2 regions of the Muricoprocola aceti genome follow, and region 1 is predicted to be linked to the other one. Evidence: riboswitches for the same ligand, from Rfam matches in the RefSeq annotation. Region 1 holds a riboswitch; the other holds the start of a gene.
What was found. A riboswitch is a leader RNA that binds a small molecule or an ion and turns the genes downstream of it on or off. The one in region 1 is predicted to bind cobalamin.
Positions count from the first base shown of each region.

Region 2: it holds a riboswitch for cobalamin, as region 1 does, so the genes downstream of both, adhE (bifunctional acetaldehyde-CoA/alcohol dehydrogenase) here and OCV47_RS12085 (hypothetical protein) in region 1, are expected to answer to the same signal.

Region 1 covers NZ_JAOQKE010000017.1:58,406-62,623, reverse strand. Annotated here, with positions in the region: gene OCV47_RS12090 (ABC transporter substrate-binding protein) at 1-1,375, opposite strand, end outside; gene OCV47_RS12085 (hypothetical protein) at 1,520-1,777, opposite strand; cobalamin riboswitch at 1,950-2,132, opposite strand; gene OCV47_RS12080 (glycerophosphodiester phosphodiesterase family protein) at 2,379-3,404, opposite strand; gene OCV47_RS12075 (biotin transporter BioY) at 3,565-4,110, opposite strand.
Region 2 covers NZ_JAOQKE010000001.1:217,521-221,738, reverse strand. Annotated here, with positions in the region: gene OCV47_RS01105 (bifunctional 5,10-methylenetetrahydrofolate dehydrogenase/5,10-methenyltetrahydrofolate cyclohydrolase) at 1-646, shown strand, start outside; gene OCV47_RS01100 (hypothetical protein) at 751-1,557, shown strand; cobalamin riboswitch at 1,645-1,829, shown strand; gene adhE (bifunctional acetaldehyde-CoA/alcohol dehydrogenase) at 2,212-4,218, shown strand, end outside.

The DNA of each region.
Region 1 (4,218 bases):
TTTCGCTTTGTAATTCCTTATATAATTCATCATATTCCGGATTTGAATATGCGCAGTAAGAGGTATCCGTCGCCCAGTTTGCCATAAAGGCCAGAGGATCTCCTGTACCAACTGTCATCCAGTTATTATTATTGAGATCATAATCCAGAGCTGCCAGTTTGCTCCACTGATCATCAGAGCTGCCGTATTCCGGAACCACACCGATACCAATTTCTGCCAGATACTGTGCATTAGCATCTGAGAAATCATTCAGCAGACGGTTTTCGTAAGAAATATATCTCAGATTGATGTTCTGACCATCCAGTTCACGGATTCCGTCTCCGTCTGTATCCACAATTCCTGCTTCATCCAGAATCTGTTTTGCCTTTTCCGGATCATAGGTATATGGATTTTCCAGTTCATCATAACCATAGTTCAGTGTAGATGGCAGAACTGAGAAACCTGGAGTATAAAGTCCGCCAATTGTCTTTGAGTTACAAATTGTATCATCGTCAATTGCCATCAGTATCGCCTGACGCAGTGTTTTGTTGCCCAGCACTCCGTTAAAGTTCATCCATGAAAATCCGCAGCGCACACCAGATGCAATATCTACTGTATACGCATCGCTTTCCTGAAAGCTCTGAATATCTGCTACGTTCGTAATATTTTCTACCAGGTCTACCTGTCCACTCTGAAGTGCCATTGCCTTTGCGGAGTTGTCTCCCATAAACATCAGATTTACTTTGTCATAAGGTACATCTTCACGATAATATTCATTGGCAGCCAGTTCATATCCAACACCAACACCATTAAACTTTTCGATTTTGTAAGGACCGGTACCGATAATTCCATTATCGAAGTTCTCGATATGCTCTACGTCTGTGATACCCATCGTCGGATGACAGAGCTGCCCCATCAGATTCGCATATGGTTTACTTGTTTTAATGAAAATAGTATTTGCTTCATCATCAGCTGTTACTTCTGCTTCAAATTCCAGATATTTTTCTGGTTTTGCTGATCCGGATGGTCCTACTTCTTTCATATGATCAAAGTATGCTTTCACTTTGGATGGAGTCAGATCACAGCCGTCAGAAAACTTGATACCATCTTTCAGCTTAATCGTCCACTCTGTATGTTCATCATTTACTTCGTAACTTTCTGCCAGCCATGGTGTTACTTCCATATTGTCATCAAATTTGAACAGGGCTTCCGCAATTCCGTATCTCATGGCATTCCATCCAGCATTTTCATCCATGGCACTATTTACTACACCATCTGTATACATGGCACATCCAAAGTTCAATACCTTATCTTCTGCATTTGCGGTAATTCCCATAGACAGCAGTGCTGCGGTTGCTGCTGCAATCATCATGGCTTCTCTTTTTTTGTTTTTCATTTTCTTTCTCCTTATCCTTATCTTTTTGTTGCATTATTATGATGATATCGGTGTTTTCACATCTCTATCTTTTCATACTAATTCTAATTCATATGGAACTGCATTTATCTATTTCATAATTTTTCTGTAAACGCTTTAAATGAGTCAAAGTCTGCTGATGGTTCCTGAACCCCGGACATAGTACGTCCCATATTCTTCACAAACCGGAAGTACCTGTTCCAGATCAGTAGAAAGAAAAGAGATAATCCCTTTCACTCCCTTTTCATGCAATTCTTCTATAAATGTAATTTCATCTTCTGCACTGAGGATTCCTGTTGAATAGATAAAATCTACAAGAAACGTGATATCAATATAGTTTTCCAGATAATTTTGAAATGCTCTTACTTCTGCTTCGTTAACCATTTTTTCATATCATACTGCCCTCATATTACAAAATATTTCCACTTTTTCTTCCCGACGCGTAATAAAAATGCAATATCATATGAATTGAATGAAATAAAAAAGCACCCTTTTATTGCTTTTAGGGTGCGCTGTAAAACATACTATATTGTTCTCTTATACACCGTAAGAAGTAACCAATTCCCTAATGTATGCAGGTCTCCTGACTTGAGTTCTGCATCTGTTATCGTCTTCCCACAATTTCTGCAGTGACATTATGATAACCGACTCCCTCTTACAGTGGCGGGACCGTACCGGACTTACACCGGTTTCCCTTTTCATCTTGCTTTCGGCAAGAACATACATCAAATATCTAATTATTTTTAATATAATGGTTCATGAAACAACTGTCAATAGTATTTATAAAAAATGTCTTCTCTTTATAACAGTTTCGCCTTCTGACTGAACCATCACTTCCATCAGTTCGTTATAAAGGTCCTTGCCATAATGTCCGCCCATTCTGGTTCCTCCTCCGTAGTTTGCTGAAAAAAACATACTACAGAACCGTATTTTTTGCGAATAGCGCGAAAAAAGGCTTCGTCAAAATGATGGTGGGAATCCTTTTTTAAAAACCGTTTCCAATTGCCGACATACAATATGCATCCAGCCCTTTCCAGGTTTTCTCACTGTTGATATTTCTAACTGATACTCCTATTCCTTTTTGTTTGCATGATTCCAATATTTTGGCACTCACTTTTGCCCTTTTTATGCACAAAAATACGCGGTTTTTTCCACTTTTCAGTTTCTCTGCCTTTTGAACCATGGCTTCCACTGACTCTGATTTAGGAATATAGCCGATTTCTGCGACTGGATCCATTTCTTTCACCCATTTCAGATATTGAAAGTTAAAAGAGATCCACACTACACGATTCTGCAATCCTGACTCCTGCACCATTTTATAAACCTTGCGAAACTTTGCTTTTGTCAACCCGCTTCCATTCTTCAGTTCCAGATACGGTATCACATCCTTCTGTACACAATATCTCAACACTTCTTGTAAGCTTGGTATCTTTTCCCCTGCATACTTTGATGACTTCCATGATCCGGCATCCAGTTTCCGAAGCTGTGCATAGGTATATTTATCTGCTCTCCCATGCCCATTTGAAGTACGATCTACCCGCGCATCATGCAAAATCACCGGTACATTATCTTTCGTAAATTGAATATCACATTCAATATACTGATATCCTTTATCTGCTGCCAGTAAAAATGATGCCATAGTATTTTCTGGTGCCCTGAAACTGTATCCCCTGTGTGCTACCCGGTATGTCTGTTTCTCTTCCGTTTTCTTTTGTCCGACTACACGTATCAGACAGCTATATGTTTTTTTGTTCTTGCCCGTGCAGGTAATCCATGCTGTTCCACAGCTGTTTGTATTTATTTTTCCATTCTGCACCGTTGCAACCGCCGGGTTTGATGTTTTCCACTGTATGGCTCTGTCCCCCTTTAATCTCAATCTGACAGACTTTCCCATCTGCAGCAGATACTGTCTGGACGACAATTCTGGCTTCTTTGCTGCCATACAGTCCTTCGATCCGGCACACAGCAACATCAACAGCAATAACAATAGCATTCTTCTTCCCTGTTTCATTTTTCCCCCTTATCTGGCAGCTTCCTGCCTGCTGTATTATCAGCTGCTTTCTCCCTTTCCACAGCATATTTTTTTAATCATAACATAAAAACAGAGCAGTGCAAGTATAAATCTATACTTTTTACTGCTCTGTATTATCATTCTATATCATTTCAACCACTCAGACCATCTGTGCTCCTGCACTGGTCAGTGCCTTGCGTACTGCTTTTGCTACTGCATAAGCTGCTGCCAGAGATACCAGATCCTTTACCAGATATGGTGCGGAGCCTGTCAGGAATGCACCCCATGCATTCAGTCCGGTTACAATGCTCAGCTGGATCACTCCAAGGATATGACAGCAGGCCAGACCTGCTACGGACAATCCGATCAGTGCCGGCATAGATCTTTTCTCATATCCAAGACCACACAATGCAACCATTGGAAGGAAGCCCCAGATATAACCGCCAGCCGGGCTAACTGTGAATCCTAATCCACCGGAAAATCCCGCAAATACCGGAACTCCCACAGCACCAAGTAGAATATAAACAACTGTCGATGCCAGTCCATACCGCCATCCCAGAATATATCCTGCCAACGCCATAGCAAAGGTCTGCATGGTTACCGGTACACCCGATGGAAGGGGAAACTGAATCTGAGACATGACTGCCATCACTGCAGCCAACATGCCTGTCATTACCACTTTCTGAATAGAACTCTGTGTTTTCATTTTTTCATTACTCCTCGCTCTTGTATTGTTAACTTTTCATATAACTCAGTTGACAATATTATAGGTGTAATGTTTTTATTTGTCAACCATTTTTCTTTTCCAGTTGAC
Region 2 (4,218 bases), on a different contig from region 1:
AGAAGATGTGACACAGGAAGAACTGCTTGCAACGATCGATAAAGTAAATAAAGATGCTCATATTCATGGCGTACTGTTATTCCGTCCATTACCAAAGCATCTGGATCAGGCAGTGATCGAAAATGCACTTGCACCAGAGAAAGATGTAGACTGCATGACAGATCTGTCTATGTCTGGAGTATTTACTGGAAAGAAGATTGGTTTCCCTCCTTGTACACCACAGGCTTGTATGGAGATTCTGGATCACTATCAGATCGACTGCACCGGTAAGAAAGCAGTTGTGATTGGACGAAGCCTTGTAGTTGGAAAACCGGCAGCTATGATGCTGGTAAAGAAGAATGCCACTGTCACGATCTGTCATACAAAGACAGTAGATATGCCATCCGTAGCACGTGAAGCAGATATCATTATTGTAGCAGCCGGACGTGCCGGTGTAGTTGGCGCTGAATATGTCAGAGAAGGACAGACTGTCATCGACGTAGGAATCAATGTCAATGCAGAAGGTAAATTATGTGGCGATGTTGATTATGCTGCAGTAGAGCCAATCGTAGATGCCATTACACCTGTTCCTGGAGGAGTAGGAAGTGTTACCACTTCTGTACTGGTAGGACATGTAGTGGAAGCTGCTATGAGAACTTTAGCATAAGCCTTTATGAATAAGTGACGGAAAAAAAGACAGCCAGGATTCCCCTGACTGTCTTTTATCCTTTTTGGAAGATCAATTGGAAAGAGAAAAATAAGGGAGAAGCGATGAAACAAAGCAAAAAGAGATTAACATGGTGTTGTCTGTGCTTTTTCTGTATTTTGATGATAAGTTCTTCTTCTGTGTTGGCTGCAGGCAGACAGACAACCATAAAAGAACTGCTGCAGACCGGGCTTCAGCCGGTAGGAAGTACCATGTATGTATGGGGCGGTGGATGGAGCAGAAATGGTGCCAGCAAAGAAGCCAGACGTCTTGGAGTAAGTGCATCCTGGAAAAAGTTCTACAAAAAGCAGAAAAAAGGTTATAATTATCGTAAATATCTGTTTCAGTCATCCAAAGGCCTGGATTGTTCCGGGTATATTGGATGGTGTATTTATAATGTGCTGGAAGAAACTGACGGAAAGAAAGGTTATGTGCTGTATGCACAGAATATGGCACGCAATTATGCCAGCCGTGGGTGGGGAACTTTTACAAAACGATCAAAAGTAAAAAATTATAAAGCAGGAGATATTATGAGCACTCCAGCCGGTCATGTTTACATAGTAGTTGGATCCTGTAAAGATGGGAGCGTGGTATTCCTTCATTCCAGTCCACCTGGTGTGACCTTATGCGGCACCACAACTCCGTCTGGAAAGACCAACAGCCAGGCAGTAAAACTGGCAAGGAAATATATGAAAAAATACTATCCTGTCTGGTATAAAAAGTTTGGTGACTGCAGCAGGGGTATTTCTTATCTGACAGACTATCATCAGATGCGGTGGGATATATCCGGCAAATCTGTGATGACAGATCCAGATCATTATCGAAAGAAGAGTGCTGAACAGATCTTAAAAGATCTGTTCCGAAAAAGATAAAAACGACGGTTTCAATAAAAATTGTTAAAAAAGTTGTATAACTCAATTGACAAACTGGCAGTATTGCACTATACTATCAGTGTGTAATTGAATATTACTTTATTAAGTGCATGAGTAATCATGAAAAGGGAATTTGGGTGAGAATCCCAAGCGAACTGGTCACTGTAATCAGGGAGTAGGTCCAACAGCCATTGCATAACCCTAAGATGTGAGAAGGCGGAATCATACGATGATCTGTAAGTCAGGAAACCTGCTTAATAAATGAGATGTGCTCCAGATACAGCGCAAGCATCCAACCAAGCGACGAAGTCGTTTGTGAGACGTGACTGCATGGGTGAGCAGGCACATTTTTTTCTAATGGTAAATTAGAATGTTTGATTTGATGGATGAATCTCAAGTAGGAGATTACACAAATACCTCCTTCATACCGGAGATTCTTGTTAATCCGCATGACAAGAGAACGGCATGAATCCCCGGCAGATCCGCAGCTGCCGGGGATTTTTTTACTCTTGATTATTTTTTATCAATTTGTCTATTTCTTTTGATTTTATTCCCAGATATATGTAAAAAGTGCACATTGACAATCTTTTGACGATAAGGTAGAATCTATTATAGTTAAATAATTAACAATGAATATTTTAAAGGAGGAAACTGATGGCTGACAAAACAATCAAAAAGAACACCATTGAAACTCTCGAGGATCTGGAACTTGCGATGAAGGAACTTCGCGAAGCACAGAAGATTTTTTCTACCTACACACAGGAACAGGTGGACGCCATTTTTAAGGCAGCTGCCACAGCAGCCAATAAGGCACGTATTCCATTATCCAGAATGGCTGTAGAAGAGACGGGTATGGGTGTACTGGAAGACAAGGTAATCAAGAACCACTATGCGGCAGAATATATTTACAATGCCTATAAGAACACAAAGACCTGTGGTGTAATTGAAGAAGATCCTGTCTATGGTATTACCAAAATTGCGGAACCTCTTGGAGTGATTGCGGCAGTGATACCTACCACGAATCCTACGTCTACCGCTATTTTTAAGACGCTGATCTGTCTGAAGACACGAAATGGTATCATTATCAGTCCACATCCGCGGGCTAAGAACTGTACCGCAGCAGCTGCAAAGATTGTTTTGGATGCAGCAGTAGCAGCCGGTGCACCGGAAGGTATTATCAAATGCATTGATGTTCCATCGTTGGAGCTGACCAATAAAGTGATGCAGGAAGCAGACTGTATACTGGCTACCGGCGGCCCGGGTATGGTAAAGGCAGCTTATTCATCCGGAAAGCCTGCACTGGGCGTAGGTCCTGGTAATACGCCTGTGATTATTGATGACACAGCAGATGTGAAGATGGCAGTAAACTCTATTATTCATTCCAAGACATTTGATAATGGTATGATCTGTGCATCGGAACAGTCTGTTACAGTTCTGGAAAGTGTATACAAGGCAGTAAAAGAAGAATTCAAGTACCGTGGCTGCTATTTCCTGAAAAAAGAGGAACTGGATAAGGTAAGATCCACGATCTTGATTAATGGTGCTTTAAATGCCAAGATCGTTGGTCAGAAAGCAGCTACCATTGCAAAGATGGCAGGAGTAGAAGTACCGGAAGAGACAAAGATCCTGATCGGTGAAGTGGATTCCGTAGATATCAGTGAACCATTTGCTCATGAGAAGCTGTCACCGGTTCTGGCTATGTACAAGGCTAAGACATTTGATGAGGCACTGGAAAAAGCTGCTCAGCTGGTAGCAGACGGCGGCTATGGCCATACATCATCTCTTTACATTAATGTTAATGAAAAAGAAAAAATGGCAAAGCATGCAACTATGATGAAGACCTGTCGTATTCTGATCAATACTCCTTCCTCACAGGGTGGTATCGGAGATCTGTATAACTTCAGACTGGCTCCGTCTCTGACACTGGGATGTGGAAGCTGGGGTGGCAACTCTGTTTCTGAGAACGTTGGTGTCAAACATCTGATCAATATTAAGACCGTTGCAGAAAGGAGAGAAAACATGCTTTGGATGCGCACTCCGGAAAAGGTATATTTTAAGAAGGGCTGTACGCCTGTTGCACTGGATGAACTGAAAAATGTCATGGGTAAGAAGAGATGTTTTATTGTTACTGACTCTTTCCTGTATAAGAATGGCTTTACAAAGAAGATAGAAGACAAACTGGATCAGATGGGTATTGTACATACCTGTTTCTCTGATGTAGAACCAGATCCATCTCTGGCAAGTGCAAGAGCAGGGGCGGCAGCAATGAGAGCCTTTGAACCAGACTGTATTATTGCAATGGGCGGCGGATCTGCTATGGATGCCGGAAAAATCATGTGGGTATTATATGAAAATCCAGATGCAGATTTCTCAGAAATGTCCATGGATTTCATGGATATCCGTAAGAGAGTTTACACTTATCCTAAGATGGGAAAGAAAGCCTATTTTATCGCAATCCCTACTTCATCCGGTACCGGATCTGAAGTGACACCATTTGCGATCATTACCGACCGTGAGACTGGAATCAAATGGCCGCTGGCTGATTATGAATTAATGCCGAATATGTCCATTGTAGATACTGACAACATGATGAGTGCACCAAAGGGTCTGACCTGTGCATCCGGTATTGATGTTATGACTCATGCTATTGAAGCCTATGTT